2 linked regions of the Azoarcus sp. KH32C genome follow. The protein of the gene in region 1 interacts with the protein of each later gene in a pairwise test. Links are inferred from orthologs where the notes say so. Each region holds a gene or a part of one and is shown on either strand. Other genes may lie near its edges. The genes, in order: ileS and AZKH_RS13380.

Evidence for each region.
Region 2: the proteins of ileS (region 1) and AZKH_RS13380 interact in binary tests that used the Escherichia coli proteins (3 or more experiments, as listed by UniProt). The link is inferred for Azoarcus sp. KH32C from one-to-one orthologs.

The regions. Positions count from the first base shown.
Region 1 is NC_020516.1:1,307,889-1,323,705, forward strand. The notes cover bases 8,607-11,947. They hold ileS (isoleucine--tRNA ligase), read right to left. Parts: upstream 11,627-11,947; coding sequence 8,807-11,626; downstream 8,607-8,806. Other genes in these bases: lspA (signal peptidase II), read right to left, coding at 8,607-8,814; AZKH_RS05905 (bifunctional riboflavin kinase/FAD synthetase), read right to left, coding at 11,657-11,947. In the rest of the region: AZKH_RS05865 (aromatic ring-hydroxylating dioxygenase subunit alpha), read left to right, coding at 1-1,087; AZKH_RS05870 (nitrogen regulation protein NR(II)), read right to left, coding at 1,082-2,299; AZKH_RS05875 (efflux RND transporter permease subunit), read right to left, coding at 2,381-5,533; AZKH_RS05880 (efflux RND transporter periplasmic adaptor subunit), read right to left, coding at 5,544-6,683; ispH (4-hydroxy-3-methylbut-2-enyl diphosphate reductase), read right to left, coding at 6,867-7,802; AZKH_RS05890 (peptidylprolyl isomerase), read right to left, coding at 7,847-8,275; more of lspA, read right to left, coding at 8,272-8,606; more of AZKH_RS05905, read right to left, coding at 11,948-12,601; AZKH_RS05910 (N-acetylmuramoyl-L-alanine amidase), read right to left, coding at 12,676-14,049; tRNA (adenosine(37)-N6)-threonylcarbamoyltransferase complex ATPase subunit type 1 TsaE, read right to left, coding at 14,004-14,519; tRNA epoxyqueuosine(34) reductase QueG, read left to right, coding at 14,502-15,599; murI (glutamate racemase), read left to right, coding at 15,656-15,817. UniProt on the Escherichia coli protein: Catalyzes the attachment of isoleucine to tRNA(Ile). As IleRS can inadvertently accommodate and process structurally similar amino acids such as valine, to avoid such errors it has two additional distinct tRNA(Ile)-dependent editing activities.
Region 2 is NC_020516.1:3,057,229-3,072,645, reverse strand. The notes cover bases 7,468-10,408. They hold AZKH_RS13380 (ABC transporter substrate-binding protein), read right to left. Parts: upstream 9,434-10,408; coding sequence 8,501-9,433; downstream 7,468-8,500. Other genes in these bases: AZKH_RS13375 (ribose ABC transporter permease), read right to left, coding at 9,538-10,408; AZKH_RS13385 (carbohydrate kinase), read right to left, coding at 7,531-8,466. In the rest of the region: zwf (glucose-6-phosphate dehydrogenase), read left to right, coding at 1-15; pgl (6-phosphogluconolactonase), read left to right, coding at 18-758; transcriptional regulator HexR, read left to right, coding at 796-1,713; pgi (glucose-6-phosphate isomerase), read left to right, coding at 1,715-3,352; AZKH_RS13410 (hypothetical protein), read right to left, coding at 3,404-3,568; AZKH_RS13405 (DUF504 domain-containing protein), read left to right, coding at 3,739-4,017; AZKH_RS13400 (hypothetical protein), read right to left, coding at 4,002-4,220; AZKH_RS13395 (cupin domain-containing protein), read left to right, coding at 4,400-4,810; AZKH_RS13390 (cation-transporting P-type ATPase), read right to left, coding at 4,776-7,463; more of AZKH_RS13375, read right to left, coding at 10,409-10,554; AZKH_RS13370 (sugar ABC transporter ATP-binding protein), read right to left, coding at 10,604-12,151; AZKH_RS13365 (ROK family transcriptional regulator), read right to left, coding at 12,141-13,388; AZKH_RS13360 (LysR family transcriptional regulator), read right to left, coding at 13,512-14,435; AZKH_RS13355 (alkene reductase), read left to right, coding at 14,601-15,417. UniProt on the Escherichia coli protein: Part of the ABC transporter complex RbsABC involved in ribose import. Binds ribose. Also serves as the primary chemoreceptor for chemotaxis.

The sequences.
Region 1 (15,817 bases):
ATCCAAGGCCAAACTGTCCCCGGCGGTGTCTCAGTTGCCGGTGTCGACGTACTTCGACGAGCGTGTCTTCGAGCTTGAGAAGCGCCTGCTTTTCGACGCCGGTCCAGGGTATGTCGGTCACGAACTGATGGTCCCGGAGGTCGGCAGTTATCGCTCGCTCGAGTGGCTGGATCATTCCAAACTCCTGTTTCGCACCGATGAAGGCGTCCATCGCCTGTCCAACATCTGCCGCCATCGTCAGGCCATCATGCTCGAAGGCGCGGGCAAAACCGAACACATCGTCTGCCCGATCCACCGCTGGACCTACGACCAGCAGGGGCAATTGCTCGGCGCGCCGCATTTTCCGCAAAACCCCTGCCTGAATCTCAAGCGCGATCCGCTGGAGAACTGGAACGGACTGCTCTTCGGAGGCCCGCGCAAGGCGGGGACGGATCTCGCTGGCATGAATGTCGCGTCGGAACTCGACTTTTCGGGCTTCAAGCTCGACCGTGTCGAAATCCACCAGTGCAATTACAACTGGAAGACCTTCATCGAGGTGTACCTCGAGGATTACCACGTCGTGCCCTTCCATCCGGGGCTGGGGAATTTCGTCACCTGCGATGACCTGACCTGGCAGTTCGGAGAGTGGTACTCGGTGCAACGCGTAGGCATCACCTCGCTCGCGAAGCCCGGATCAGCGACCTATGGCAAGTGGCACCAGGCGGTGCTCGATTACTACGGCGAGAAGAAGCCCGCCCACGGTGCGATCTGGCTCACCTACTACCCCAATGTCATGGTCGAGTGGTATCCACACGTGCTCGTCGTGAGCACGCTGATTCCGACCGACGTGAACAAGACGACCAACGTCGTCGAGTTCTACTACCCGGAAGACATCGTCGAGTTCGAACGCGAGTTCGTCGAGGCCGAACAGGCCGCGTACATGGAAACCGCGATCGAGGACGACGAGATCGGTGAGCGGATGGACCGCGGACGGCTGGCGCTGCTGAAGGAAGGCCGCAACGAGGTCGGCCCTTACCAGTCGCCGTACGAGGACGGGATGCAGCACTTCCACGAGTTCTATCGCCGCATCATGGGCGAGCACCTATGATGCGGGGCTGATCACCGGCAGGGTTACGCGGAAGCGGCTGCCGGCGCCCGGCGTGCTTTCGACGTCGATTCGTCCGCCGTGCTCGGTGATGATGTCGAAGGCGGTCGTCAGTCCCAGGCCCGTTCCCTGGCCTACGGGGCGGGTCGTGAAGAAGGGTTCGAAGAGGCGCGGCAGGTGCTCCGGCGCAATGCCGCAACCGTCGTCGGCGACCTCGAACCAGACGCGCCCGGGGCCATCTTGCCCGGTCCGCAGCGTGATCTTTCCCCCGCCCTGAGGAAGCGCCTGGATGGCGTTGGCCAGCAGGGCGAGTGCAACCTGGTTGATCTGACCGGGGCGGCAGCGCACGGCCGGCAGTGCTGCGTATTCCTGCGCGATGGCGACGCCGGCGGCGAGATCAATCGTGGCCAAGCGAAGTGCGCTGGCCAGACACTCGTGGATGTCGACGGCGGCCCGGTCCGTTTGTCCCTCACGGCCGAATTCGCGCAGATCGGCAAGAATCTTGCCGACGCGGTCGAGGCCGCGGCGGCAATCGGCAAGCAGCGCCGGCGCATCGGTACGCAGGAAGTCGATATCGGCCGCATGTAATGCGCGCTGGAGCGGCGTGGTCAGTTCGGGCAGGGCTGCACACGCGTCGGCGACTGCCAGCAGCTGTTCGAGGTAGTTCTCGAAAGTCTTCAGGTTGGATCGGACGAAGCCGACGGGATTGTTGATTTCGTGCGCCATGCCTGCGGCGAGCTGGCCGATGGCGGCGAGTCGCTCCGCCTGCTGGAGGTGGGATTCGATCGTCTTCTTCGAGGTGATGTCGGAGGCGATGCCGAAATAGCCGGCGAAGCGGCCCTGCTCGTCGAAACGCGGTTTGCCGCTGACGCGGAACCATAGCAGCCGGCCGTCAGGGCCCTTGCCCGGGTATTCGAAATTGCGGAAGGGCCTGTGCTCGGCGAGAAGGCGCTTGTGCGCTTCCCAATCGACGTTGCCGAGCCGTTCACGGCTCAGGGCCTCCCAGCGCGTCTTGCCGAGGCCGACAGCCTTGGGCACGCCGGTGATTTCCTCGAATTCTCGCGAGAAATAGGTGAAGCGAAACGCGGCGTCCTGCTCCCAATACCAGTCCGAGGACATCTCCGCGTAGTCGCGGTAACGCTGCGCATCCTCGATGAGCTGGTGCAGCGCGTTCGCGTCGATCTCTGCGGCGCTGTGCGGAATTCCGGATTCCATGGCTGGATTCCTGATTGGGATTTCTCCGTCGGCTCTCTGTCCTGGCTCTCGTCGGACAGTCGGAGTGCGGCGATGTTCTGCTTAGCCCCGCAACTCGGCCGAGTGTTCCTGCGAGGCGCGGCTGATCGTGGTTTCGCCCCGACCAGGCGAGGTCGGTGCAGCAGGATGTCCGCCAGGCGTTTCGGCGCTGCGATGACGCCGCCTGATCCAGGCTTGTACGTCGGCGACGAGCGTGTAGACCACCGGGATGACAAGCAGACTGAGGAAGGTCGACGTCACCAGGCCCCCGATCACCGCGATCGCCATCGGAGCCCGGAACGAGGGATCGACGCCGAGGCCCAGCGCGATCGGCAACATGCCGGCACCCATCGCGATCGTCGTCATCACGATCGGGCGGGCGCGCTTGCTACACGCGTCGATGAGGGCATCGAAGCGCGACAGGCCGAACTCGCGTCGGGCGACGATGGCGTATTCGACGAGCAAGATGGAGTTCTTGCTTGTGACGCCCATCAGCATGATCAGGCCGATCAGCGATGGCATCGACAGTCCGCTGCGGGCAAGCAGCAGCGCGACGAAGGCGCCGCCGAGCGCCAACGGCAGGGCGGCGAGGATCGTCAGCGGTTGCGCGAATTCGTGGAAGAGCAGGACGAGCACGATGTAGATGCACAGCACGCCGGTGACCATCGCGATCGCGAAACTCTCGAACAGCGTCTGCATTTCCTGCGCGTCGCCGATCGGCTCCCAGGAGGTGCCGGGTGGCAGGTGCTGGAGGCTGGGCAGCGTGGCGATCGCCTTCTGGATTTCGCCCAGCGGGCGGTTCGTCAGTTCGATGTCGAAGTTGATGTTGCGCTTGCGGTCGAAGCGCGAAATTTCGGATGGGCCGCTTTCGACGCTGATATCGGCCACGTTGCCCAGCATCACGTTGCCGCGCTTGCCGGGGATCGGGAGGCGGGCGAGCAACTCGATGTCGGTGCGGGCGCTTTCGGGCAGCCTGACGACGATCGGGACCTGGCGCTCGGAGAGATTCAGTTTGGCCAGACTGAAATCGTAGTCGCCGCTGGTGGCGATGCGCAGCGAGTCGGCGATGGCGGCCGCAGTGACGCCGAGGTCCGCGGCTCGGGCGAAATCGGGACGGATGATGACTTCGGGGCGGACGAGGCTTGCGCTCGACGAAATGTTGCCGAGGCCGCCGATCTTGCGAAGATCCCGTTCGACGGCGTTCGCGATACGAAGAAGTGCTTCGTTGTCGTCCCCCTTCAGCGAGAATGCGTACTTCTCGCCGCCGCCCCCGAGGCCGACGCGGACGCGGACGCCGGGAAGGGCCCGCAGGCTGTCCCTCAGCTGGGCCTCAATGGCCTGCTTGGTGATCGTGCGCTGCTTGCGCGGCGTGAGGTTGATCGTCAGGGAGGCCTTCCGGACCTCGGGCGCGCCTCCGAGCGCGAAGGCGTCGGCACCCGCGCTGCCGCTGCCGATCGCCGTGTAGACCTGGACGACGTTCGGGTTGCGCGCGAGGACTGTGCGTGCCTGTTCGGCCGCCCGCAGTGTGTCCTCGAAGCGGCTTCCGGGCGGCAGCTCGATCGACACGAGGGTCTGCGACAGGTCGTCGGGCGGCATGAAGGTCGTCGGCAGGAGCGGAATCAGCGCCAGTGACCCGAGGAAGAAGCCCGTCGCGGCGATGAGCGTGAGCGCCCGATGACGCAGACAGCTCGTCACAAAGGCGAGGTACTTCTGCGTGAGCTTGCCTTGCGTCGGCACATGCGCGGTGGGGCGCAGGAGGTAGGCCGACATCATCGGCGTGAGCAGGCGCGCGACGAGCAGCGACGCGAGGATCGCGAGCGTGGCGGTCCAGCCGAACTGTTTGAAGAATTTTCCGGAGATGCCGTTCATGAAGGCGGTCGGGAGAAAGACCGCGATCAGTGCGAAGGTGGTCGCGATGACGGCGAGGCCGATCTCGTCGGCCGCTTCCATGGCGGCCTGATACGGCGACTTGCCCATCCCGAGGTGTCGGACGATGTTCTCGATCTCGACGATCGCGTCGTCGACGAGGATCCCGATGACGAGTGACAGCGACAGCAGGGTCACGACGTTGAGCGAGAAGCCGAAGTAGTCCATCCCGACGAAGGCCGGAAGAACGGAAAGCGGCAGGGCGGTGGCCGACACGAAGGTCGCACGCCAGTCCCGCAGGAAGAACCAGACGACGATGACGGCGAGGATTGCGCCTTCGACGAGCAGCCACAGCGAGCCCTTGTAGCTTTCCTCGACCGGATCGACGAAGTTGTAGGCTTCCTTGATCCGGATTCTGGGGTGGCCGGCCTGCAAGGATGCAACGACCTCGGCAACGCCGCGGGCGACTTCGATCTCGCCTGCGCCGCGTGCCCGCACGACTTCGAAACCGACGACGGGCTTGCCGTCGAGCATCGCCGTCGAACGGCGTTCGGCCACGGTGTCTTCCACGCGTCCGAGCGAGGCGAGTTCGACGCGCCTGCCGTCGCTGAGGACGATCTCCATGGCGGCCAATTGTTCCGCGCTCAGTGCGGTCGCGAGCGTCCGTACGGTTTGCTCGCTGCCGCCGAGGTCGGTGCGGCCGGCCGATGTTTCCATCTGGATGCGGCGCAGTTGGCGGGAGATGTCGGCGACGGTGACGTTGAGGGCGAGCAAGCGCTCGGGATCCAGTTCGATGCGGATTTCGCGTGCGACGCCACCGACGCGCGACACCTGGCCGACGCCGGAGACCGATAGCAGCGCCTTGGATACGGTGTTGTCGACGAACCAGGACAGGTTTTCCTCATCCAGCGTGTCGGAGGCAACGGTGTAGGTGACGATCGGCAGGCCGGACAGGTTGAAGCGCGAGATCACCGGGTCGCGAAGGTCGCCGGGCAGATCGGAGCGGATCCGCGAGAAGGCGTCGCGGACGTCGTCGATGGCCTCTTGGGTGGGTTTTTCGAGGCGGAACTCGGTCGTGATCGTCGCGACGCCGTCCTGGATCCTCGTGTAAATGTGCTTGACGCCCTGCAGCGTAGCGAGCGAGTTCTCGATCTTGCGCGCGACCTCGGTTTCAAGCTGTGAGGGCGCAGCGCCGGGCAGCGTCGCCGTGAGCACGACCATCGGCAGATCGACGTCCGGGAAGTTCTGGACCTTCATCCGGGCGAACGAAAACAGGCCGAGGATGCTCAGCATGATGAACAGCAGCACGCCTGGAACCGGGTTGCGGATCGACCAGGCCGAAACGTTCATCGTGAGATCCTCAACTCTTTTCGGGCGCGGCAGGCGGTGTGGCCGGGGCGACCTCCACCAGGTCGCCATCGTTCAAGAAACCGCCGCCGCTCTCGACGATGCGGTCCCCAGCCTCAATGCCGGACAGGATCTCCACGCGGTCTTGCTGGCGCCGACCGGTAGCGACTTTGACCTGGGCAACCCGATGGTCCTCGCCCAGGCGGAACACGAAGGAGAAGCCTTCACGCAGCATCACCGCCGATTGCGGCAGGCTCAGGCGCGATTCCTGTTTGGACCTCGCGGGAACGATTTCCCCTTTCGCGAACACGCCGGCCTTGGCTTCGGACGGGGGTAGGTCGACATAAGCGATGCCATTGCGGGTGACGGCGTCGACGGAGGGCGCAACGCTGCGCACCTTTCCGGTGATCTTCGTCCCCCCCGGGATCGTCAGGCGTGCGATGTCGCCGGGCCTGACGTCGGCGAAATCGTCCGCAGTGAGTTCTGCACGCCATTCGAGGCGGCTGCGCAGGATCAGGCGGAAGAGTTCCTGCCCGGCCTGGGGTACGCTGCCGACGGCGGCCGCTCGCGCGGAGACCAGGCCATCATCGGGAGCGGCAATACGGGTCTGGCCGACACGCACTTCGGCGAGTTTGACGCGCGCTGCCGCGAGGTCGATGCGCGAGCGCGCCGTCTGCTCCATCGTCAGGTATTGCGTGACTTGCTGCTCGCTCATCATGCCGGTCGGTTTGAAGCGACGTGCCCGGTCCGCGTTGGCCTGGGCCTCCGCGTACATGGCCCGCGCTTCCTGCAGGGCGGCACGGGCCTGGGCCAGGTCCGCCTGGATGACGTCGTCGGCGAGCACGACGAGCAACTGCCCCTTGCGTACCGTGTCGCCGACGTTGGCCTTGACCTCCGCGATGCGCAGTCCCCCGATCTCGCTGCCGATGACCGTTTCCTGCCACGCAGCGATGTTGCCGCTCGCAGTGAGCGTGTGCTCCCACGCGACGGGCTTCGGGGTGACGACCTGCACGGTCAGCGCGGGGCGAGTCGCTTCCGCAGGGGGCTCGCCCGATTTCGACGCAGTCGCGCTCTGCCCGTCACAGCCCGCGAGGACGGTGGCGGCGGCGAAGGAGGTGAGAATCGCAAACCAGTCCGAATGTGTACGTTTCATGGCAGCAAAGGGCAGCCTCGTGCGTCAAGACTGGATTCAGACGAGGCATGCCGGGTCGGCAATGCCTCACTTGGAAGCGCCTGCTCGGCCCCGCGGGGCTTGCGCGGGACCTTTCCGGAATATTTAGCCTGCTTCCGCCGACCTTGGCAACCTGCGCGTCAAAAATCGGTCGCCGGAGTATTTTCAGCCTTGCTGAAGTTCCTTCGGCAGCGGGAAGGTCACGCGCTCTGGCACGCCGTCGAGCGTGCGGACCGAGCCGCTGCTGAGCTGCTTCAGGCGGTCGATGACCGCGTCGACGAGCACTTCCGGGGCCGAGGCGCCGGCCGTGACGCCGATGCGCTTGCGGCCTTCGAGCATTGCCGGGTCGATGCCTTCGGCGTTGTCGATGAGATAGGCCGGTACGCCGCGCAGCTCGGCGACTTCGCGCAGGCGATTGGAGTTCGAGCTGTTGCGCGAGCCGACAACGAACACGACGTCAACCTGCGGCGTCATGAATTTCACGGCATCCTGGCGATTCTGCGTCGCGTAGCAGATGTCGTCCTTCTTCGGGCCGATGATGTTCGGGAAGCGTTCGCGCAGGGCGGTGACGAGGGCGGCGGCGTCGTCAATGGAGAGCGTGGTCTGCGTGACATAGGCGAGCTTGTCCGGATCGGCGACATTGAGCATCGCGACGTCCTCGACCTTTTCGACGAGGTGGATGCCGTCCTTGACCTGCCCCATCGTGCCTTCGACTTCCGGATGGCCCTTGTGGCCGATCATGACGATCTCGCGGCCCTGCTCGCGCATGCGCCCGACTTCGATATGGACCTTGGTGACGAGCGGGCAGGTGGCGTCGAAGACGCGCAGGCCGCGCTTTTCGGCCTCAAGGCGAACCGTCTGAGGCACGCCGTGGGCGCTGAAGATCACAGTGCTGCCGGTGGGGACTTCGTCGAGTTCCTCGACGAACACCGCGCCTTTCGCGCGCAGGCCTTCGACGACGAACTTGTTATGGACGACTTCGTGGCGCACGTAAATCGGGGCGCCGAAGCGCTCCAGCGCGCGCTCGACGATCTCGATCGCGCGCTCGACACCGGCGCAGAAGCCGCGCGGGTTGGCGAGCAGGATTTCGTTGGAGGTCATGCGGGGGCTCCGTTGGGGTTGGGGCCGGTAACTGTTGAAAGTTCTTAGACGACGCCGATGATGTCCACTTCGAAGCGGATCGTTTTGCCGGCGAGCGGGTGGTTGAAGTCGACGACCGCGAAGGCGTCGTTGATCTCGCGCACGAGGCCGGAGTAGCGGGTGCCGTCCGGCGCGCCGAATTCCATGATCGTCATCGCTTCGATCTCTTCCTCGGGCATGTGTTCGCGCTTGACGTGTTCGACCAGCTCCGGATTGTAGGGGCCGAAGGCGTCTTCGGGGGCGAGCGTGAATTGCTGGTGCGTGCCGACGGGGAGTCCCGCAAGCATGCGTTCGAGGCTCGGCAGCAATTCACCGGCGCCCATTTGCAGCGTGGCAGGCGTGCCTTCGAAGGTGCTGATGAGCGGCTGGCCGTTTTCGAGGGCAATGCGGTAGTGCAGCGTAACCAGGCTGTCGGGTTGGACGGATTGCGTCACGAAGGATTCTCCGGGCTAGGGGGGGTACGAGTGGCGCGAAACTGCGCCCACAGCATCAGGCCGACGCCGAGCGTGATCGCCGAGTCGGCCAGATTGAACGCCGGCCAGCCGTAACGGCCGACGTGGAAGAACAGGAAATCGACGACCGCGCCGTGCACGACGCGGTCGATGACGTTGCCGAGCGCCCCGCCGATGATGAGGCTGAAGGCGAGCGGCAGGACGACCTCGCGCTGGTGCTGGCGCACCATCGTCAGCAACCAGCCGCTGATCGCCAGTGCGAGCACGATGAAGAACCAGCGCTGCCAGCCGGAATGGTCGGCAAGGAAGCTGAAGGCGGCGCCCTGGTTGTAGACAAGCACGAGACTGAAGAAGTCCGTCACGGGCAGGCTTTCCCCGAGCTGGAAGCGCGACAGGACCAGCCACTTCGTGATCTGGTCCAGTCCGATCACGAGCGCGGCGAGTTCCAGCCAGCCGTAGAAGCGCCGCGTCAGCGGAATGCCGCCGCGCGTGGCGCGCGGGGCACTTGCGGAATCAAGCATGGGTACGGCTTTCTCCTGCGCCGGTCAGGTTGCCGTGGCAGCGGCCGCACAGTTCCGGATGATCGGCGTGGCTGCCGACGTCCTCGCGGAAATGCCAGCAACGGCCGCACTTCGCGTGCGACGAGGGCGCCGCGTCGATGCCTTCGGCCGCCTCGTCGGCGACGCGGACGAGCTCGGCGCGCGAGGTGATCAGCACGAAGCGCAGGTCTTCGCCGAGGCTCGCGAGCGCGTCGAAACGCGCACCGCTCGCGCGGACCGTGACTTCGGCCTGCAGCGAGGAGCCGATCTTGCCGTCGGTGCGCAGGCCTTCGAGCACCTTCTGGACCTGGGCGCGGGATTCGCGGATCAGTTCCCAGCGCGCGGCGCTCTCGGCGTCGCCGGCGGCGTCGGGCAGCACGTGCCAGGTGTGCAGCATCACGCTGTCTTCCACATCCTTGCCGACGATCTGCCAGATTTCCTCGGCGGTGAAGCTGAGGATCGGCGCCATCATGCGGGTGATCGCCTGCGTGATGTGCCACAGTGCGGTCTGCGCGGCGCGGCGTGCCGGCGAGTCGGCCTGCGTCGTGTAGAGGCGGTCCTTCAGGATGTCGAGGTAGAAGGCCCCCAGGTCTTCGGCAGCGAAGTTCTGTAGCGCCTGAACGATCTTGTGAAACTCGTAGCGCCCGTAGTCGACCGTGACTTGCTCCTGCAGGCGGCGGGTGAGTTCGAGTGCGTAGCGGTCGATGTCCAGCCACTCGCCGACCGGCACGCCGTTCTTCTCGATGTCGAAGTCCGCGGTGTTGGCGAGCAGGAAGCGCAGGGTATTGCGCAGGCGGCGATAGACCTCGACGACGCGGTCGAGGATCTCCTTGGAGATCGTCAGCTCGCCCGAGTAGTCGGTCGCGGCAACCCACAGGCGCAGGATTTCGGCGCCGAGCTTGTCCGAGACTTCCTGCGGCGCGACGACATTGCCTTTCGACTTCGACATCTTCTTGCCCTGGCCGTCGACGACGAAGCCGTGCGTCAGCAGGCCGTCGTAAGGCGCGCGGCCATCGACGGCGCAGCCGGTCAAGAGCGACGAATGGAACCAGCCGCGGTGCTGGTCCGAGCCTTCGAGATAGAGGTCGGCCGGCCAGCGGCTAACGTCGGCGTGCGAGCCACGCAGCACCGTCCAGTGCGTGGTGCCGGAGTCGAACCAGACGTCGAGGGTGTCGCGCATCTTGTCATATTGCGCGGCCTCAGGGCCGAGGAGTTCGGTGGGCTCCAGCTTGAACCAGGCGTCGATGCCTTCCTTCTCGACGCGCTTGGCGACTTCTTCGAGGAGTTCGAGGCTCTTAGGATGCGGCTCGCCCGTTTCCTTGTTCAGGAACAGCGGGATCGGCACGCCCCAGTTGCGCTGGCGCGACACGCACCAGTCCGGACGGTTGGCGATCATCGAGTGCAGGCGCGCCTTACCCCAGGACGGGAAGAACTGGGTCTCGTCGATGGCCTTCAGCGCGAGCTCGCGCAGCGTCGGCGCGCCGGCTTCGACCGCCTCGCGGCCGGGCAGGCGGTCCATGCCGACGAACCATTGGGTGGTCGCGCGGTAGATCACCGGCGTCTTGTGGCGCCAGCAGTGCATGTAGCTGTGCGTGAGGTTGCCCGAGGCGAAGAGGCTCCCGACTTCGGCGAGTTTCTCGATGATCTTCGGGTTGGCGTCCCACACCGACAGGCCGCCGAAGAAGGGCAGGCTTTCGTGGAACACGCCGTCGCCCTGCACGGGGTTCAGGATCTCGTCGTTGCGCATGCCGTAGCGCGTGCACGAGTTGAAGTCGTCCAGACCGTAGGCGGGCGCGCTATGCACGATGCCGGTACCGGCATCGGCCGCGACGTAGTCGCCGAGGAAGACCGGCGAGACGCGGTCGTAGAAGGGGTGGCGGAACTGGATGCGATCGAGCGCGACGCCACGGGCGGCAGCGAGCACGCGGCCTTCGAGCGAGTAGCGTTCGAGGGCGGAGGCGCGCAGTTCGGCGGCGAGGATCACGAGGCCCTTGGGCGTCTCGACCAGTTCGTACATCAGCTCGGGATGGACGTTGAGCGCCTGGTTGGACGGGATCGTCCACGGGGTCGTGGTCCAGATCACGATGTAGACCGGTTGCTCCGGCAGTGCGTCGAGGCCGAAGGCGCGCGCGAGCTTGGCGCGCTCTTCATCGGCGAGCAGGAAGCCGACGTCGATCGCGGGCGACTTCTTGTCCTGGTATTCGACTTCGGCTTCCGCGAGCGCCGAGCCGCAGTCGAAGCACCAGTTCACCGGCTTCAGGCCCTTGAACAGGAAGCCCTTGCGATACATCTCGCCGAGCGCACGGATTTCGTCGGCCTCGTTCGAAAACTGCATCGTGCGGTAGGGGTTGTCCCAGTCGCCGAGCACGCCGAGGCGGATGAAGTCCTTCTTCTGGCGCTCGATCTGCTCGCCCGCGTATTCGCGGCACAGTTCGCGCGCGCGGTCTGCGGGCAGGTGCTTGCCGTGCTGCTTTTCGATCTGGTGCTCGATCGGCAGGCCATGGCAGTCCCAGCCCGGCACGTAAGGTGCGTCGAAGCCCGCCATGGTCTTGGAGCGGACGATGATGTCCTTGAGGATCTTGTTCACCGCATGGCCGATATGGATGTCGCCGTTGGCGTACGGGGGGCCGTCGTGCAGGATGAACTTCGGACGGCCAGCCGCGGCCTTGCGGATCTTCTGATACAGCTTCTTCTGCTGCCATGCGGCGATCCAGCCCGGTTCCCGCTTGGCGAGATCGCCACGCATCGGGAAGGGGGTGTCCGGCAGGTTGAGGGTCTTGCGGTAGTCAGCCATGGTGGGTTCCGGCGGCAGGAGCCAATAGGGTCAAGTAGGATTACCAACTGGGTGGTCGGCGAACCAGGCGCGGGCGTCGGCCGCGTCCTTGGCGATCTGGGCCTTGAGGGCGTCGAGCGAGGCGAACTTGGTCTCGTCGCGCAGCTTTTTGACGAAATGCACGCGCAGGTGGGCGTTGTAGCAGTCGCGGTTCCAGTCGAAGAGATTCACTTCGAGCGTAGGGCGGCCGGCGCTCGTCACCGAAGGGCGCACGCCAATGTTCGCGACACCGGCGACCGGTGCATCGCCGAGTCCTTCGACGCTCACCGCGAACACGCCCGAGAGGGCCGGGCGGCGATGCTTCATCTGGATGTTGGCGGTCGGGAAGCCGAGCTTGCGGCCGATCTGGTCGCCGCGGATGACGCGGCCGGCGATGCTGTAGGGGCGGCCGAGCAGGCGCGCCGCATGGTCGAGGTCGCCTTCCGCAAGGGCTTCGCGCACGGCAGAGCTGGAGGCGCGTTCGCCGCCGATGTCGAGGGTGTGCATCGCTTCGACGCAGAACCCGGCGGCGGCGCCGCGCGCCTGCAGCATCGCGAAGTCACCCTGGCGGCGCGCGCCGAAGCGGAAGTCGTCGCCGATGATCAGGTGGCGCACGGCGAGGCCGCGCACGAGGATGTCGTCGATGAACTGGTCGGCCGTGAGCGCCGCGAAGCGCGCATCGAAACGGCAGACATGGACGCGATCGACGCTGCTCGCCGCCAGCAGCAGGAGCTTCTCGCGCAGCGAGGCGAGGCGGGCGGGAGCGTCGGCGGGAGAGAAGTATTCGCGCGGATGGGGCTCGAACGTGAGCACCACGGCGGGCAACTGACGTGCGCGCGCGGTATCGGTGAGCAGCTTGAGCAGCGCCTGGTGGCCACGATGCACACCGTCGAAATTGCCGATGGTGAGCACCGAGGGCTGTGCGGCGTGCTCGGGAATCCCGCGAAAGACCTGCATAACCGCCTGAAAAAAGCCGTAATTATAACGGCAACAGGGGGCTCTTGGCGCGTGCGGGCGGTCGATCCAAGCTGTTATGCGACCTTGTTGCGCCCCGCGGGCGGCGTGTCGCGGAAGTAGCGGCGTAGGCCGCGCAGGATCGCATCAGCCATCTTGTCCTGGTAGGCCTCATCGTTGAGTCGCTGCTCTTCCTCGGGATTGCTGATGAAGGCGGTCTCGACGAGGATCGACGGAATGTCCGGCGCCTTGAGCACAGCGAAGCCGGCCTGTTCGACCTGTCCCTTGTGCAGCGTGTTGATGTCGCCCAGTTCGTTCAGCACGGCCTTGCCGAGCTTGAGGCTGTCGTTGATCGTCGCGGTCTGCGAGAGGTCGAGCAGGGTGCGGGCGAGGTGGCCGTCTTGCTTGGCGAGGTTGATGCCGCCGATGAGGTCGGCCTCGTTTTCCTTTTGTGCGAGCAAGCGCGCAGCCGTGCTCGACGCGCCGCCTTCGGACAGCACGAAGACAGAGCTTCCGCGGGCGTCGGGGCGTACAAAGGCGTCGGCGTGGATCGAGACGAAGAGGTGGGCTTCGACGCGCCGGGCGCGGGATACCCGTTGTTGCAGTGGGACGAAGTAGTCGCCGTCGCGCGTCAGCATCGCGCGCATGTTCGGTTCGTTGTCGATGCGCTGCTTGAGGCGGCGCGCGATCGATAGCGTCACGTGCTTTTCGAAGCTGCCGCGCGAGCCGACTGCGCCGGGGTCTTCCCCTCCATGGCCGGGGTCGAGCGCGATCGTGATGAGGCGGTTCGCCGCGGGGCGATTGCTGCGCGCGGGTGTGTTGCGCTGTTCGGGCGGCGCTTCCTGACGGGCAGTCGTCGTCGGCGGCTGCGGATTCGGGGCTTGCGCCGCGGCGTTGCCGGGTTCGGGATTGGGCTGGCCCGCGGCGGCATCGAGCGGCGACGACTTCTGGATCAGCGCGAGCAGCGGGTCGACCGGGGTGGTCGGATAGAGGTCGAGGACGAGGCGGTGGCCGTAGTTCGCGACCGGCGCGAGCGGGAACACCTGCGGGTTGATCTCGGCCTTCAATTCAACGACCAGGCGCACGACGCCTGGGCGGTTGCGGCCGGCGCGGATCAGCTTGATGTAGGGATCGGACTCGAGGACCTTGGAGGGCAGCGACTGCAGCACGCTGTCGAATTCGACGCCTTCGAGGTCGACGACGAGACGATCCGGGTCCTTCACCAGCATGTGGGTGAACTTGAGTGGCGTCGTGCCTTCGATCGTGATGCGGGTGTATTCGGCGGCGGGCCACACGCGCACGCCCAGCACGCTGGTCGCGGCCATGCCGACGGGGCTGACGAGCAGCGTCAGGCTGGCGCCGGCGAACTTGAGCAGCTCGCGGCGGGAGATGCCCGAACGAGCGGTTACTGGGGGATCCTGTTCAGTCCCGAATGCAGTTTGCTTATGCATGTCCGTCCTGCCTCCGTCAGTGCCAGTGCTTCCATGCGCCGGCCCGCGCCGGATACTGTGAGTCGTACTTCGAGGTCCGGCGCGGCGATGTAGGGTGCGGCCTTGTCCGGCCATTCCACCAAACACACGCCATTTCCGGCGAAGTACTCGTCCAGCCCGGCTTCCAGATATTCCTCTGGGACTGCGAAGCGATAAAAATCAAAGTGATATAAGTCTAATCTAGAAACAACGTAAGGTTCAATCAAGGTGTATGTGGGACTTTTGACCTTTCCGGTGTGACCGAGTGCGCGCAAGGCGCCTCGGACGAGCGTCGTTTTGCCTGCGCCGAGATCGCCGCGCAGGTAGATGACAAGCCCGGCATGCAGCGTTGCGGCGAGCGCGGCGCCGGCTGCCTCGGTGTCGGCCTCGTTGTCGAGGTGCGCCGCGAGGGGGCTGCCGGTATTATCTGCAGGGTGAAGAATCTGGATCATCAGGAAGTCTCGTCGGAGGCTGCGGACAGCACGTCGCTGCATGGACTCGTCGCGCAGATCGGTATCTGGGCCAGCGAACTGGGTTTCGATGCCGTGGCGGTCGCGGACGTCGATCTCGCAAGCGCCGAGCCCGGGCTCGCGGCCTGGCTCGCGGACGGGTTTCACGGCGAGATGGATTATATGGCGCGGCACGGCATGAAGCGGGCGCGTCCCGCGGAATTGGTGCCGGGAACCGTGCGGGTCGTCAGCGCGCGCATGAACTATTGGCCCGATGCGGCGGAGGCGGGCGACGCGCTCGGCGATGCGAACCGTGCTTACGTGTCGCGTTACGCGTTGGGGCGCGACTACCACAAGCTGATGCGCAACCGCCTGCAGAAGCTCGCCGAGCGCATGGCTGCGGCCGCGCCGCACGGGTTTCGCGTGTTCGTCGACTCTGCGCCGGTGCTGGAAGTGGAACTCGCGAGCCGGTCGGGGCTGGGCTGGCGGGGCAAGCACACGCTGCTGCTCGATCGCAAGGCGGGCTCGTATTTCTTCCTCGGCGAAATCTTCACCGATCTCCCCTTGCCGGTTTCGCCTCCCGCCGAGCCGCACTGCGGGACCTGTCATGCCTGTCTCGACGCATGTCCGACCGGCGCGATCGTCGCCCCCTATCGTGTCGATGCCCGGCGCTGCATCTCCTATCTGACGATCGAGTTGAAGGACGCGATTCCCGAGGAGTTGCGCCCTCTGATCGGCAACCGCATCTACGGCTGCGACGACTGCCAGTTGGCGTGCCCATGGAACCGCTTTGCGCGGCTCGGGGCGGAGGCCGATTTCCAGCCGCGGCATGGCTTGGACCGGGCACGTCTGGTCGAACTGATGGCCTGGAGCGAAGCGGAGTTCATGGAGCGCATGGCCGGCAGCGCGATCTACCGCATCGGCTACGAGCGTTGGCTACGGAACCTGGCCGTGGGGCTGGGCAATGCGCCCAGTTCGCCCGAGGTGCTCGCGGCGCTGCAGGCGCGTGCCGACGATCCGTCGCCGCTCGTGCGTGAGCACGTCGCGTGGGCGCTCGCACAGCGCCGCGCGCGAGCGGGGTGAGCTTCGGCTAGAATCCCCTGCTTGCGCTATTGCGTTTCATTGACTCGGGTTTCCTCGTGGATTTCTCCCGCCCCATTGGCGTTTTCGACTCCGGCATCGGCGGCCTGACCGTCGTCCGGGCCTTGATGGAGCGCCTGCCGCTCGAAAGGATCGTCTATTTCGGCGATACCGCGCGCGTGCCCTACGGCATCAAGTCGGTCGGAACGATCGAGCATTAC
Region 2 (15,417 bases), 1.7 Mb from region 1 along the record:
CTGCAGGATTCCTGATCATGACGACGATGGTGGCCACCATGGAACTGCAACTGCCGCGCCACATCCGGCAGAACGTGTTCGACGACAACGCCACGATGGCCGCGGCGCTCGCCGACCGAGTCGCGGCGATGCTGCGCCATGCGATCGGGCGGCGGGGCGAAGCAAGTCTCGTCGTGTCGGGCGGGCGCAGCCCGCTGCCGTTTCTGCGCTCCCTCGGCCAGCGCAAGCTCGACTGGTCGCGGGTGACGGTGACCCTGGCCGACGAACGCTGGGTGCCGGCGGATCATCCGGACAGCAATGCGGGCTTGATTCAGGCGAACCTGTTGCGCGGGCCGGCCGCCGAGGCGCGCTTCGTTCCGCTCTATGGCGGTGAAGAGACGCCCGCCGCGGGTCTCGTCGCCTGCGCCGAACGCCTCCGCGACTTGCCGCGACCGATCGACGTTGTCGTCCTGGGCATGGGCGAAGATGGTCATTTCGCGTCGCTCTTCCCAGGCATCGACGGGCTCCAAGAGCTGCTTTCCCCGGGAGCGCCGTTGCTCGCCGCAACGACCCCGCCCGCGGCGCCGCATGCGCGCATCAGCTTGACGCTGCCGGCCTTGCTCGACGCCCGCAACGTCATCGTGCAGATCAACGGGCCACGCAAGGCGGCGGTGATCGAGCAGGCCGCGGAGCGGGACGATCACTTGCTGCAACCGATTGCAGCACTTCTGAGACAAAATGCGGCCCCGACGCAGGTATTCTTCAGCCCCGCCGAGTGACGAGCCGCCACGGACACCGGAGACAAAGGTTACGGACATGGACGACCTACCGATCAATACCCCGCCCGAGCACGGCTCGGGCGATGCCGACCTCCGCCAGACGAGTGCGCTGCTCGGACGCATCGAGGCGAGCATTGGCGACCTGCGCAAGTCCGAACGCGCCGTCGCGGAATTCGTGCTCGGGCGCCCGAACGAAGTGCTCAACATCTCGATCGCCGAACTCGCCTATCGCGTCGGCGTCAGCCAGCCCACGGTCGCGCGCTTCGTCAATGCGCTGGGGTTCACCGGCTTCAAGGACTTCAAGCTGCGCCTCGCGCAGAGCCTCGCGAGCGGTGTGCCTTATGTACACCGCGACGTCGGTCCCGACGACACGCTCGACGAAGTCGCACCCAAGGTCTTCAATCGCACGATCGGGGCGCTGATCAGCGTGCGCAATCAGCTCGACGCGGTGCGGCTGGAACGCGCCGTCGAGCTGATTACTCGTGCCGGACGCATGGAATTTTATGGTGTCGGCAATTCTGGTATCGTCGCGACCGATGCGCAGCACAAGTTCTTCCGGTTCGGGATTCCATCGGTCGCCTACGCCGATCCGCACACGCAAGGCATGGCCGCGACGCTGCTCGAGGAGGGCGACGTGGTCGTAGCCATCTCCGCAAGCGGCCGGACCCCGGAACTCATTCGAGCCTGCGAACTCGCGCGCGATGCCGGCGCAGGGGTGATCGCGATCACAGCCAGCGGCTCGCCACTGTCGCGCGTCGCCAACGTCGTGCTCGCGGCCGACGTACCGGAGGATCCGGACGTCTATGCGCCGATGACCTCGCGCATCGCGCATCTCGCGATCATCGACGTGCTCTCCGTGAGCGTCGCGCTCGCGAGCGGCCCCGAACTCATCAAGCGGCTCGAACGCACCAAGCAAACCCTGCGCGACAAGCGCATCCGCGGTTTCGAAAACTGACATGAGCAATCTGACGAATTCTCCCGCCTGGCTGGCTTTGGCTGCGCATCGCGACGAAGTCGGCAACCGACACATGCGCGAACTTTTCGCGGCCGACGCCGAGCGCTTCGAACGCTTCTCGCTGCGCGCATCCGGACTATTCCTCGACTACTCGAAGAACCGTATCGACGCGCGCACGATGGACCTGCTGATCGGCCTTGCGCGCGAACGCGGGCTCGAATCCGCCCGCGCCGCGATGTTCGCCGGACGCCGCATCAATACGACCGAAGACCGCGCGGTCCTGCACGTTGCCTTGCGCGACCGCAGCGCAGCCCCGATCGAAGTCGACGGCCAGGACGTGATGCCTGCCGTGCGCGAGGTGCTCGAGCGCATGGGCACGTTCGCCGAGGCGGTGCGCAGCGGCGAGTGGCGCGGTTACACGAAAGAATCGATCACCGACGTCGTCAATATCGGCATCGGCGGCTCCGACCTTGGGCCAGCGATGGCTTGCCAGGCGCTTGCCGCCTGCGGGCACGAGCGGCTGACGATGCATTTCGTGTCGAACATCGACGGCGATCATTTGGCGGGCGTGCTGGCGAAGGTCGATCCGCGCCGGACGCTCTTCATCGTCGCATCGAAAACCTTCACGACGATCGAGACGATGACCAACGCGGCGACTGCTCGCGCGTGGTTCCTCGCGAGCGGCGCGGCGGAGGCCGATGTCGCGAAGCATTTCGTCGCCGTCTCGACCAATGCCGAGCGCGTCGCCGCCTTCGGCATCGACACGGCGAACATGTTCGGCTTCTGGGACTGGGTCGGCGGTCGTTACTCGATGTGGTCGGCGGTCGGCCTGCCGATCGCGATCTACGTCGGCCGCGACAACTTCAATGCGCTGCTCGACGGCGCCCACGCGATGGATTGCCATTTCGTCGAAGCCCCGCTCGACGCGAACATGCCGGTCGTCCTCGGCCTGCTCGGCGTCTGGTACCGCAGCTTCTTCGATTCGTCAAGCATCTCGATCGCGCCCTACGCCCAAGCCCTCGCGCGTCTGCCGGCCTACCTGCAGCAACTCGAGATGGAGAGCAACGGCAAGTCGGTCACGCGTGACGGCAAGCCGGTCGAAACGGCGACCTGCCCGGTGATCTGGGGCGAGCCCGGCACCAATGGCCAGCACGCCTTCTTCCAGCTGCTGCACCAGGGCACGGACCTGATCCCGGTCGACTTCATCGCGCCCCTCGCTGCGAGCCATAAGCTCGCTGATCACCATCGCCTGCTGCTCGCCAACTGCATCGCGCAGAGCAAGGCGCTGATGGTGGGCAAGACGGCCGACGAAGTCCGTACGGAACTGTCAGCGGGCGGACTTTCAGGCGAGGCGCTCGAAGCCTTGGTGCCGCATCGTGTCTTCCCGGGTAACCGCCCGAGCAACACGTTGCTGCTGCCCGACCTGTCGCCGCGCTCGCTGGGCGCGCTAATCGCGCTCTATGAGCACAAAGTCTTCGTTCAGAGCGTGATCTGGGGCATCAACGCCTTCGACCAGTGGGGCGTCGAACTCGGCAAGCAGATCGCGAGCCGCATCGCCGCCGAACTGGCAGGCGATCAGACGAGCGCGCACGACGCTTCGACGCTCGGCCTGATCGCTGCCGCGCGCACCGCTGCCTGAAGACCCATCCGGATTGCCCCGCCCCGGTTCGCGGCGGCGGGGCTTTGCCGTTTACGGCCCGTAGCGATAGTCCGGGTAGCCGTAGCGATGGTGACGGTCGTCCCAATCGCGGTGCCTGTACCAGGACGGGTCATCCCGGTAGTGGTATCCGGCCGGCACGACCACGCACCCGGTGAGCAGCGCGGCGGCCAGCATTCCAATGATCAAGCGAGTCATGATCGTCTCCGTTTCCTTGGTCATGCTTGTTCGACCCCTTGCACCTCAGCTCATTGGTCGCAACTTGTAAGCCGATGTTCAGGCATGCGGTCATGCGCCGTCTCGAGCCCACGCGCGGCGCTAACGTCTGTTGTCCGCGGAGGTCGAAGCGGCAGGGGTAGAGGCCGACGATGACACCCATTCACGAACTTCTCAGTCGCATTCGCTGGGATCCCGGCTTCGGGCGCGGCAAGATCGTCATCGGTTACTACGACCGCGTGGCCGACCGCATCATCCGGGTCCCGCTCAACCAAGTCTCTTTCGAACCGGGCGACCGGTTCTCCTGCCTGATCGCGGACGAAGAGGGCTTTGCCCATCGCGTTCCGCTCCATCGCATCCGCGAAGTCAGCAGGAACGGAAGACTGATCTGGCAACGCCCGGCTGGGCCCGGACCTCAGTCACGACCGTAGCCGCGGTAGCGGTGACGCCACGGACGGTGTCCGTCGCCGTAGTAGTAATAACCGCCGCCCCAGACGGAGTAGGGGGTGTAGTAGTAAGGGGCCGGACCACCGTAGTAAGGGCCAGGATCGCTGTAGTAGTCATAGCCCGCCGGGGCCACGACGCAGCCGCTGAGCGCGATGGCGATGAGCAAACCCCAGAAGTAGCGACGCATGATTGGCCTCCTGTGTGGTCAACCAGTCAACGTTTTCGCGACGTCTGCCGTGCACGCCTTTTTGTGCAGGATTGTAAGTGGCGCCCGCCTCGAACCCGGAACGCCGGGCGCACAGGGAAATCTGGCCAGCCTCGCCTATATTCTGAGAAGCCGGGAGGCACATAGAGGAGGGCGCGATCATGGTGGCGACTTCGAAGCACGGCAGCGTAGTCCAGGGCGCGGAGAGCTATGTCAGCAAGCAAGGGTCCGTCTACGCGCCCGGAATCAGCGCCGAGACGGTCGGCTCGGAAGTGGTGTTCCTCGGTATCGTCACGCTCCCGCCGGAAGGCCGGACGCGGGCGCACCTACACCGCTACCACGAGTCCGCCTTCTACCTGATGAGCGGCGAAGAGGTCGAGTTGTGCACGGGCGATCGGCTCGAACACCGCGAGATTGCGCGCCCGGGCGACTTCCTCTTCATCCCGGCCAATGTGCCCCATGTCGCCGTCAATCGTGGCAAGACGCCGGCTGTGTTCGTCGGTGTGCGCAACGAACCGACCGCGCAGGAAAGCGTGGTCATGCTTCCGGAGCTCGACGAACTGGTGCCTTAGGCCGGCTTGCTCGCCTTCGGAACCACCATTTCCGGGCTTCCTCGGCGATGCCGAGTAGCATCGCGAAGGGCAACATGTACAGCCAGACATCGACGCCGAGCGGCGCGGTGCCGAAGAGCCGATTGCCCCACGGCGTATAGACGATCGCCAGCAGCAGGGTGATTTCGAGTGCAAGCCCCGAAAGCAGCAGGCGGTTGCCGCGGAGCGGAAAATGCCAGGCGGGGAGCTGCGCGTGCCGGCAGACGAACACGTTGACCATTTGCGTCAGCACGATCGCCGCGAGGCAGGCCGTCGTCGCCGCGAGGTAGTTGGTATCGGCCGGCGACAGGACCCCGGCGTCGGGCCGCGTGTCCTCAAGCACGTAGAAGAATGCCGCCATTGCCGCGAAGGCTTCGAGGGGGCCGAGAAACAGGTAAGCCCGCGCGAGGAGCCCCGGCGACAGCAATCGTTCGTCCCTCGCGCGCGGCATTCGCTTCATCGTATCGGGCTGGGGCTTTTCCGCGCCGAGCGCCAGGGCGGGGAGCATGTCAGTACCGAGGTCCACCGCGAGTATCTGGATCACCGTAAGGGGCAGGGGAACCCGGAACAGCACGAAGGCCAGATACGGAACGATCTCCGGAATGTTCGAGGTCAGGATGTAGGTCAGAAACTTGCGGATGTTTTCGTACACCGCGCGGCCTTCTTCGATCGCGCTGACGATGGTCGCGAAATGATCGTCGAGCAGGACGATGTCGGCGGCCTCGCGGGCCACATCGGTGCCCGAGAGTCCCATCGCGATGCCGATATCGGCGGCCTTCAGGGCCGGCGCATCATTCACGCCGTCACCGGTCACCGCCACCACCTCGCCCTTGCGCTTCAGCGCCTTTACGACGAGCATTTTCTGTTCCGCAGTGACGCGCGCAAAGATGATTTCGGGCGCGTCGAGGGCGAGCTGCAACTGCGCGGGCGGCATCGTGCGGACCTGTTCGCCGAGCAGGACCACGGGCGCATCGAGTCCTGCGATGCCCACCTCACGCGCAATGGCCAGCGCAGTGCGGGGGTGATCCCCAGTGACCATCACGACCTTGACCCCGGCGCCCCTGCAGCGCATGACGGCTTCATGGACATCGGGCCGCGGCGGGTCTTCGAGTCCGACGAGGCCGCACAGCCGGAGCTCCTCTTCTGCCGCCGGCTGCCCGTCGGAGAGCGGACGCCATGCGAGGGCGAGCACGCGCAACCCGCGGTCGGCCATGTTTTCGTGCGCCTGCCGGAAGCGTTCGCGCGCCACGTCGTCCAGCTCCCGCCCGGCTCCGCGGTCGAACCAGGACGTGCATAGCGGGAGGATCGTCTCGGGAGCCCCTTTGCACCAGAGGTTTCGGCGTCCCTCGCTGTCGCGCGTCTCGACCGACATACGCTTTCGCTCCACGTCGAAGGGGATCTCGCCGATCCGTTCCTCGTCGGGTCCGTTGCCGGCGAATTGCCACAAGGCGACTTCCATCGAATCGCCGCGCGGTCCGTCCGGCAGGAATTTCAGGCTGTGGCAATGCCGCGCCACCGACCGCAGTTCGATATCCGCCTGCGTGGGCCAGCGCCGCGCCGTGAGGGCGTGACGGCCCCCTACGAAATACTCCCGGACACTCATCCGGTTTTGCGTGAGCGTGCCGGTCTTGTCGGTGAGGACCACCGTCGCGCTTCCCAGCGTTTCGACTGCCGGGAGATGGCGCACCAGGGCGTTCCGCTTCGCCATGCGCTGCGTCGCGAGCGCCAGCGAAAGAGTCACCGTCGGCAGCAGTCCCTCCGGCACATTGGCGACGATGATGCCGATCCCGAACATGAAGCTCGCCCAGAAAGGCATTCCGCTCATCTGTCCGGCGAAGAAGAAGAGCGCGCCGAGGGCGAGCGCGAGAAAGGCCACGAGCCGCGACACGCGCCGGATCTCGCTCTGCAAGGGCGACTCCTCGTCGCCGAGCGCCTGCGTCAGGTGCGCGATGCGGCCGAACTCGGTGTCCATCCCCGTGGCATGAACGATGGCGCGGCATTCGCCCGAGACGATGAGGGTGCCGGCGAGCAAGAGGTTATGCGCGGCCAGCGCGTCGTCGCCGGCATCGGCCTTCTCGTTGCGGGCCTTTGGAAACGATTCTCCGGTGAGCGTCGCCAGGTCGACCCGCAGCCCCCAGGCCTCGATGATCCGGCAGTCCGCCGGAACCCTCGCGCCCTCGGCGAGAAGGATGACGTCGCCGGGCACCAGTTCCTGTGCCGGCACCGGAACCGGACTGCCGTCCCGGATCGCATCGACCTCGCAGGGCAGCAACCGCCCGAGCGCGGCGAGCGCGCGTTCGGCCCGATACGACTGCCAGAAGGCGAACAGGCCGTTGATGATGATGACGCCGACGATCGCGAAACCGAGCTTCATCATGCCCTGTCCGGGGCTGAAGCGCTCGGCGGCAAGGGCAAGTCCGGCGGCGACCCACAGGACGAGGGCGAAGAAATGGGTGAACTCGCGCATGAGCCCCAGCCACGGCGGCGTGCGGGGCGCGGCCTCGATGCGGTTCGGACCGAATTCGCTCAGCCGCCGAGCGGCCTCCGCGGCCGCAAGGCCGTCCCGGGTGCTGCGAAGCGTTTCGATTGCAGCAGCGGCACTTTGACGCGAGATTTCGATGCCGGCCTTCGTCATCGTGCGTCAAGCCTGTCTATGCCATGATGTTACGGTAGGTGCTGCTCCCGATTAATGCAATGGTCGTCTAGCAGGCGTTGCCGAGTTCCGCCCGTCGCGGCATGTCCGCTCCCCGCCGCGAACAGGTGATTGCCGCGGCGCGTGCAGCGAAGTCGAGGAGGCGGGTGAGGGCGTCGGCATCCATCGCGGCGAGCGCCGCGGGCTCGAGCCGGTCGGTTTCGGCGAGATGGGACAGCATCGCGGCCTGGAAGGTGTCGCCGGCGCCTACGGTATCGACGGCAGTGATCCGCGGCGCCCGCACGTCCGTGCGCCCGATCGCGTTCCACGCGCTGGCCCCGTCCGCGCCGCGCGTGACGACGATGAGCTTCGCCCCGGCGGCGAGCCACCGTGCTGCGAGCGCCGCCTCGTCAATCTCGCCGTATAGCAGGTGCAGGTCCTCGTCGCTGATCTTCACGAGATGCGCGAGGCCTGCCAGCGTGTCGGCCCGTTCGTGCCAGCGCTCCAGCGAGGGCTCGACGTTGAGCCGCACGTTCGGATCGTAGGCGATCAGCCGGCGGTCGCGCTCGCGTCGCAGCAAGGTCTCGAGCGCGCTCGCGACGGGCTCCACCGCCGTCGCATAGGAGCCGACGTGGATCGCGCGGACGTCGTCGTCCAGCTCGGGCAGTTGCGCCGCCGACAGCAGCCGGTCGGCGGCGCCGTTGCCGTAGAAGGCGTAGTGCGGCACGCCGGCCGCGTCGAGCTCGATCATGCCGAGCGTGGTCGGCGCGTCGAAGCGCGGGCAGGGCCGCGTATCCACCCCCTCGCGGGCGAGCGTCCGGACGAGCCGGTCGCCCAGCATGTCCTTCGCGATTCCGCTCAGGAACGCGACCCGCTGTCCGAGGCGCGCGAGCCCGATGGCGACGTTGAAGGGCGAGCCGCCGGGGCGCGCGTCCAGATGCAGGGCGTTGTCGGTCTCGGAACCGATGAAGACGTCGAACAGAGCTTCGCCGCAAACGAGGAACATGATGGGGAACCGTGGAGGAGGTGGATGGGAGGCGTTAGCGGGGCGAGGACCAGCCCTTGTAGCCGGACACGTTGTCGCGCGTGACGAGCGTCGAGGGGATCAGCACCATCGGGTTCGCGGGCTTCTTGCCGTTGAGCACGTCGTTGCCGATCACCACCGCCTGCTGCGCCATCGCCCACGGATCCTGGCTCGCCGAGGCTTCGACCTGGGTGTCGGACTTGAGGGCGTTCTCGATGTCGGGCGCGCCATCGACGGACGTGATCACGATGCCCTTGCGCTTCAACTGGCGCGCGGCGAGGTCGGTGCCGATCGCCTGCGGGTCGTTGATCGTGAAGACGGCGTCGAGCTTCGGGAAGCGCGTCAGGTGGCCGAGCATCACGTTCATGCCGCCTTCGCGCGAGCCCTTGCCGTCCTGGTCGTCGGAGAGGACTTTGATGCCGGGTGTGGCGGCGAACACGCCCTTGCAGCCCTTCACGCGATCGACGACGGCCGACACCTGCGGCCCGTTCTGGATGATTACGTTACCCTGGCCGTTCAGGCGCTTGACGATGTGCTCGCACGCGATCTTCCCCGCCTGCACGTTGTCGGTCTGCACCGTCGCATCCGCACCGGCGGCGGCGACATCGACTGCGATCACCGCGATGCCGGCCTTCTGCGCCTTGCGCACTGCCGGCTCGATCGCCTTGGCGTCGGCTGCGTTGAGCAGGATGAGGTCAACGCCCGCGGAGATAAAGTTGTCGATCTGCGTGAATTGCTTGTTGAGATCGTAATCGGCCGACGCGGTGATGACCTTCGCGTTCGGGTTCAGCTCCTTGACCTTCGCTTCCGCGCCCTTGGCGATCGTGACGAAGAAGGGGTTGCCGAGCGAGCCGACGGTGACGCCGACGGACTTGATTTCGCGTGCCTGGCTGGCGCCGGTGACGAGGGCCAGCGCGATGCCGGCGACGAGTGCCTTGCGGTGGAACATGGAATGTCTCCTGAATCCGGCCTTGTGTCTGGCCGCGCCCCGGGGCCGGAATCCGGGGGCGGCTTGATGAATGCGTTGGGGTTGGGGGAGGCCGAGCTGCGGTCTCAGGTGCGGGCGCCGCTCTGGCGGTAGCGATCGAGCGCGACGGCGCCGATGATCACGAGACCCTTGATGATGTATTGCCAGATGTCCGAGACGCCGAGCAGCACCAAGCCGTTGGTCAGAACCGCGATGATCAGCGCACCGATCAACGTACCGACGATCGAACCGACACCGCCGACGAAGCTCGTGCCGCCGAGAATCACCGCGGCGATCGCGTCGAGCTCGTAGGACTGGCCGAGCTGCAGCCCGTTCGCCGCGAGCAGGCGCGCCGAGGTCATCACCGCGCCGAGACCAGCGAGCAGGCCCGACATCGCATAGACGAAGAGCAGCACTTTCCAGACCTTGATGCCGGACAGGCGCGCCGCTTCAGGATTGCTGCCGACCGAGTAGACGTGCAGTCCCAGCACCGTGCGGCGCAGGATGAACCATGATGCGGCGATCACCGCAGCGGCGATCCACACCAGCCAGGGCACGCCGAGCAGGTTGTCGTTGCCGATGAAGGCGAAGGGCAGGTCGGGGTTGAAGACGGTCTGGTCGTTGCCGATCAGCCGTGCGATGCCGCGGACCGCAGTCAGCGCGCCGAGCGTGACGATGAAGGGCGGGAGCTTCGCGAAGGCGACGAGACTGCCGTTGAGCAGACCGAACGCGAGCCCCGCGCCAAGCCCGGCGAGGATGCCGAGCACGCCGCCGCCAGGTATCGTGGAGGTCATTACCGCGAGCACCGCGGCGACGGCGAGCACCGAGCCGACCGACAGATCGATGCCGGCGGTCAGGATCACGAAGGTCATGCCCGCGGCGAGCACGATGTTGATCGATGCCTGCTGCGCGATGATGGAGATGTTCTGCGCGGTGAGGAAGCCCTCGGCGAGCATCCCGAATCCCACGGCCAGCAGGATCAGGACCGGCAGCATGCCGACGGCGCGCATCAGGGACTGAAAGCGCTCGCGCGGCGTCGATTGAACGGCGGCTCGCGGCGAACCGGCGAGGGAGCTGGGGGTTGAGGCGGGGGCGTTGCTCATTGTCTTCTCCATGGGTGTCATTCCTGCTCTTTCTTGTGGAGGATGCCGTTCAGGCGGCCTGCGGCAGGGTCTGGGGGCTGGCCCCGGTGGCCAACTCGATGATGGCTTCCTGGGTAATCGGGGCGCCGGAATAGCCGCCCAGCTCGCCGACGAGTTCGCCTTCGCGCATCACGAGCACGCGGTCAGCGGTGCCGACGATTTCCGGCAGTTCGCTCGAAATCACGATCACGCCGACGCCGCGGTTGGCGAGATCGTTGATGATCCGGTAGATCTCGGACTTGGCGCCGATGTCGACACCACGCGTCGGCTCGTCGAGGATCAGCACGCGGGGCTTGATCTCCAGCAGGCGCGAGAGCAGCACCTTTTGCTGGTTGCCACCGGACAGCGCGCCGACGTTCACGCGTGCGTTCGGCACCCGGATCGCGAGATCGCGGATCGCGGCCTTCGCCCGCTCGCGCGCCTTCGCCAGGTTCAGCATGCCGCCGGGGCGGGCGTCGTCCGAGCAGGCGCACACATTGATGTTGTCGCGCACGCTCATGTCGAGGAAGAGGCCGCGGCCCTTGCGGTCTTCAGTCAGATACACGACACCCGCGCGGATCGCGTCGAGCGGCGTCTTCAGCCGAACCGGGATGCCATCGACGACGAGCTCGCCGCCGGTCCGCTCGTCGGCGCCGAAGATCAGGCGCGCAAGTTCGGTGCGTCCGGCTCCGACGAGACCGGCGATGCCCAGCACTTCGCCCGCATGCAGGTCGAAGCTGCAGCCGCGCACGCGCCGGTCGTCGCGCATGTTGCGCACCGACATCACCACGGCACCGGGTTCGTAGGCCTTGTGGTCCTTCTTGTAGAAGCCCGAGAGATCGCGTCCGACCATCATCTGGACGAGCGAATCCGCCGACAGCTCGCTACGGTCGAGTGTGCCGACATAGGTGCCGTCGCGCAGCACCGACACGCAGTCCGACAGCTCGTAGATCTCCGCCATGCGGTGGCTCACATAGACGATCGCAAGGCCGTCGGCACGCAGTTGGCGGATCAGGTCGAAGAGCTTGTCGGTTTCGCGCGAGGACAGCGGCGTCGTCGGCTCGTCCATCACAAGGATGCGGGCGTTTGCGTGGATCGCGCGGGCGATCTCGACGAGCTGGCGCTCCGCGATCGACAGGTCGGCGACGAGCGTGCGCGGGCCGAAGGTGGCGCCGAGCCGGGTCAGGATGTCGGCGCATCCGGCTTCCATCGCGTGGCGGTCGATGCGGCCGCTGGTGCGCAATTCGCGACCGAGGTAGATATTTTCGGCTACCGTCAGGCTCGCGCATAGCGTGAGTTCCTGGTAGATCACCGCGACCCCCAGCGCCTTCGCTGCCAGAGGACCGTCGATCACGACCGGCTCTCCGTCGATGCGGATCTCGCCGCCGTCGTCGGCCTGGTAGGCGCCCGAAAGAATCTTCATCAGCGTCGATTTGCCGGCGCCGTTTTCGCCCATCAGCGAATGGACCTCGCCGGGATAAAGCGTCAGCGACACGTCGCGTAGCGCACGCACGCCGGGAAAGGTCTTCGAGATGCCGCGCATTTCGAGCACGGGGCGGCGGGTGGAATCATTCGCCATCGCGCATTTCCTCCGTCGATTTGGCGCCGCTGCCGAGAAGTTCGGCACGCGGCGAGAAGCTGAAGAACATGGGCAGGCTCGCGGCGCCGATCGCACCCGCATCCGAGCCGAAGGAGCCGCGGACCAGTTCCGGCACGCCACGCGCTTCGGGTGCGGTGTCGGCCAGAGCCTGCGCGAGCCGGCGCCGCAGCAGATCGACGAGACCCGCATCGACGTCGGCGTCGAACACGACGACCGGCACGTCCAGAATGCACAGCGCGGAACGCACGGCCGGCGCCAGCGCATCGATGCAGTCTTCGACCCATTCCTCGACGGCCGGGTGGTGGGCGCGGATGTGGCGTTCCAGATCCGCGTGGCAATTCACTTCGGCGCCCGAATGGCGCAAATGCCGACCTAATGCACTGAGCGAGGCGCGCGACAACAGCAGGTCCCACTTGCCTTTTGGCGCCTGCGCGGACGGCAGGCGGCTCGGCGGGACGGGCATCACGGCGATGTCGCCCGCGTTTCCGGTCACGCCGCGCAGACAGTCCCCATTGAGGGCGACGCCGCAGCCGATGACCGGGCCCATGAAGACATAGATGAAATCGTCGAACTCGCGGCCACAGCCATAGAAGAGTTCCGCGATCGCAGCCGCGTTGCCGTCGTTTTCGCTGAAAACCGGCAGGCCGGCCGCCTCGCCGAGCTCGAAGGCGAAGTCGACGTCGTCCCACGCGCGGAAGTCCGGGTTCTGCAGATTCAGCTCGCGCAGCCACGCACCGAGGTTGAACGGTTGCGCCACGCCGATCCCGGCCAGGCGCTCGCGCTCGTCAGGCGTGATCGCCTTCAGCACTTCCTCGATGTCCTCGAGCACCAGCTTCAGCGTCTCGTCCGGCGAGGGCAGCGTGCCTTCATGTACACGGCGAGCCAGGATCTGGCCGCCGAAATCCAGCAGCGCCGTCTCGATCGAGTCGCGGTCGAGACGCACGCCGATGCCGAAGGCGCCCTTCGGGTTGAGGTCGATCAGTGTCGCCGGCTGGCCGCGCTGTCCTTCCGTGCGGCGGCCCGTATAGACGATCAGCTCGCTCTCTTCGAGGGACTGGATGATGCCGCCGATTGCGGTGCTGGTGAGGTGGGTGCGGCGCGCGAGGTCGGCCTTCGAGGCCTCCCCGGAACGGCGCAATACCTGCAACAGCAGGCGTTCGTTGTAGCGCCGCAGCCGCACGGAGTTGCGGCCGCGCCCGATTTGGGCAGTTGCCATGCTCGTCTCCTCGCTGTCCCGCTCATTGACGGGGCTTATTAATAAATCAAGTTGGTTTATTTAATATCGCGAGAAGAAAGATGTCAAGAACGATTTGGTTGAAGGGCGTCGGCGGCTCGTGCTTTAGGCCGAGGCACCAAGCATTTGCGCGATGTCGGGGTCCCGGCTGAACGCGTCGGCGAAGAAATCGACGAAGCAGTTGATCTTCAGCGATGGCCGGCGGGCGGGCTGGAATACGACGTTCAAGGGCAAAGAGGGCGGCCGGAAGTCCGTCATGACGCGCATGACGCGACCGGCACGAATGTCGTCACCGAAGACCCACAGCGGCGAGTATGAGACGCCCAAGCCCGCACACACCGCCTCGCGGATGGCCTCCGAGCTGTTCGACTGGAAATTGCCGTCGACGCGAACGCTGTGTGGCTTGTCCTCGGCGTCGAGGTAGATCCATTCGTTCATCGTGGCGAGGCCTGTGTAGATCAAACAGTTATGCCGCGGCAGATCGTCGGGCTGCCGGGGCTCGCCGTATCGCTCGATGTAGGCGGGCGAGGCCAGCGTCGCGCGATGGGCCCGGCCGATGCGGCGGGCGACGAGTCGGCTGTCCTTCAATTCGCCGACGCGGAATGCGAGATCGGCGCCGGCGACGACGAGATCGACGAAGCTGTCGTCGAGTTGCAGGTCGACCTTGAGCCGGGGATAACGCTCATAGAACGCAGGCAAGCGAGGCACGATATGCAGGCGGCCGAAGGCCGCGGGAGCAGCGACGCGGAGGACGCCGGAGATTTCGCGCTCGGCGCGATGGACCTCGAGCCGCGCCTCCTCGAGCGTGTCGAGCACCTGCTTGCAGCGCTCGTAGTAAAGCTGGCCGGCCTCGGTCAGTGAATGACTGCGCGTCGAGCGGGTCAGCAGCGGCACGCCGACGAGCGCTTCGAGCGCCTGCACCTGCTTGCTGATCGCCGACTGCGTGGTGCGCGCCTCGCGGGCGACGGCCGAGAAGTTGCCGGTCTCGACGACCCGTACGAAGGTTTCCATCAAACGCAGCCGGTCCATCGTCGCTCCATCAATTCCTGGCAGGAATAAATACTATCACCTGACGGAGCTACTCAGCCTGATCAGGAATAATCATAATCCGCCTCAATGCGACCGACATCAATCGGACACCCGAACGAGTCGGCCGAGCTTTTCGATCAACTCGTGACCAAGGAGTCCGACGACATGAACGCTCCCTTGCCCCACGCCGTCAGCGGCGTCGACAACCTCAAGCTCTTCCAACCCGCCCGAATCGGCGACATCGAAGTCGCGAATCGTATCGTGATGGCCCCCCTGACCCGGAGCCGCGCCGACGAAGCGAAGGGCGACCTTCCGGGCAGCCCGATGAATGTCGAGTACTATCGCCAGCGCAGCAACGCCGGCCTGATCATCAGCGAGGGCACGCAGGTCTCCCCGATCGGCAAGGGCTATATGGCCACGCCCGGCATCTACTCCGACGCGCAGGTCGAAGGCTGGAAGCCGATCACACAAGCCGTCCATGAAGCGGGTTCGAAGATCGTTGCCCAGATCTGGCACGTGGGCCGCATCACGCACCCGGACCTCACCGGCGGCGTCCAACCGGTTGCCCCGTCGGCGGTCAAGCCCAACGTGTTTGCCTACACGCATAACGGCAAGGTCGAGGTGCCCCAGCCGCGCGCGCTGAGCATCGAGGAGATCGCCGAAGTCGTTCAGCAATTCCGCCGGGCCGCGGCCAACGCGATCCGGGCCGGCTTCGATGGCGTGGAGATCCACGGCGCCAACGGCTATCTCGTCGATCAGTTCCTGCGCGACGGCGCGAACAAGCGCACCGACCAGTACGGAGGCTCGATCGAGAACCGTGCGCGCTTCGCCCTCGAAGTGATCGATGCGGTTGTCGCGGAGATTGGCGCCGGCCGCGTCGGCATTCGCCTGTCGCCGGTCACGCCGGCGAACGATCTGTCCGACAGCAACCCGCAGGCTGTCTTCGGCCACCTGATCGAAGAACTGAACAAGCGCGGCATCG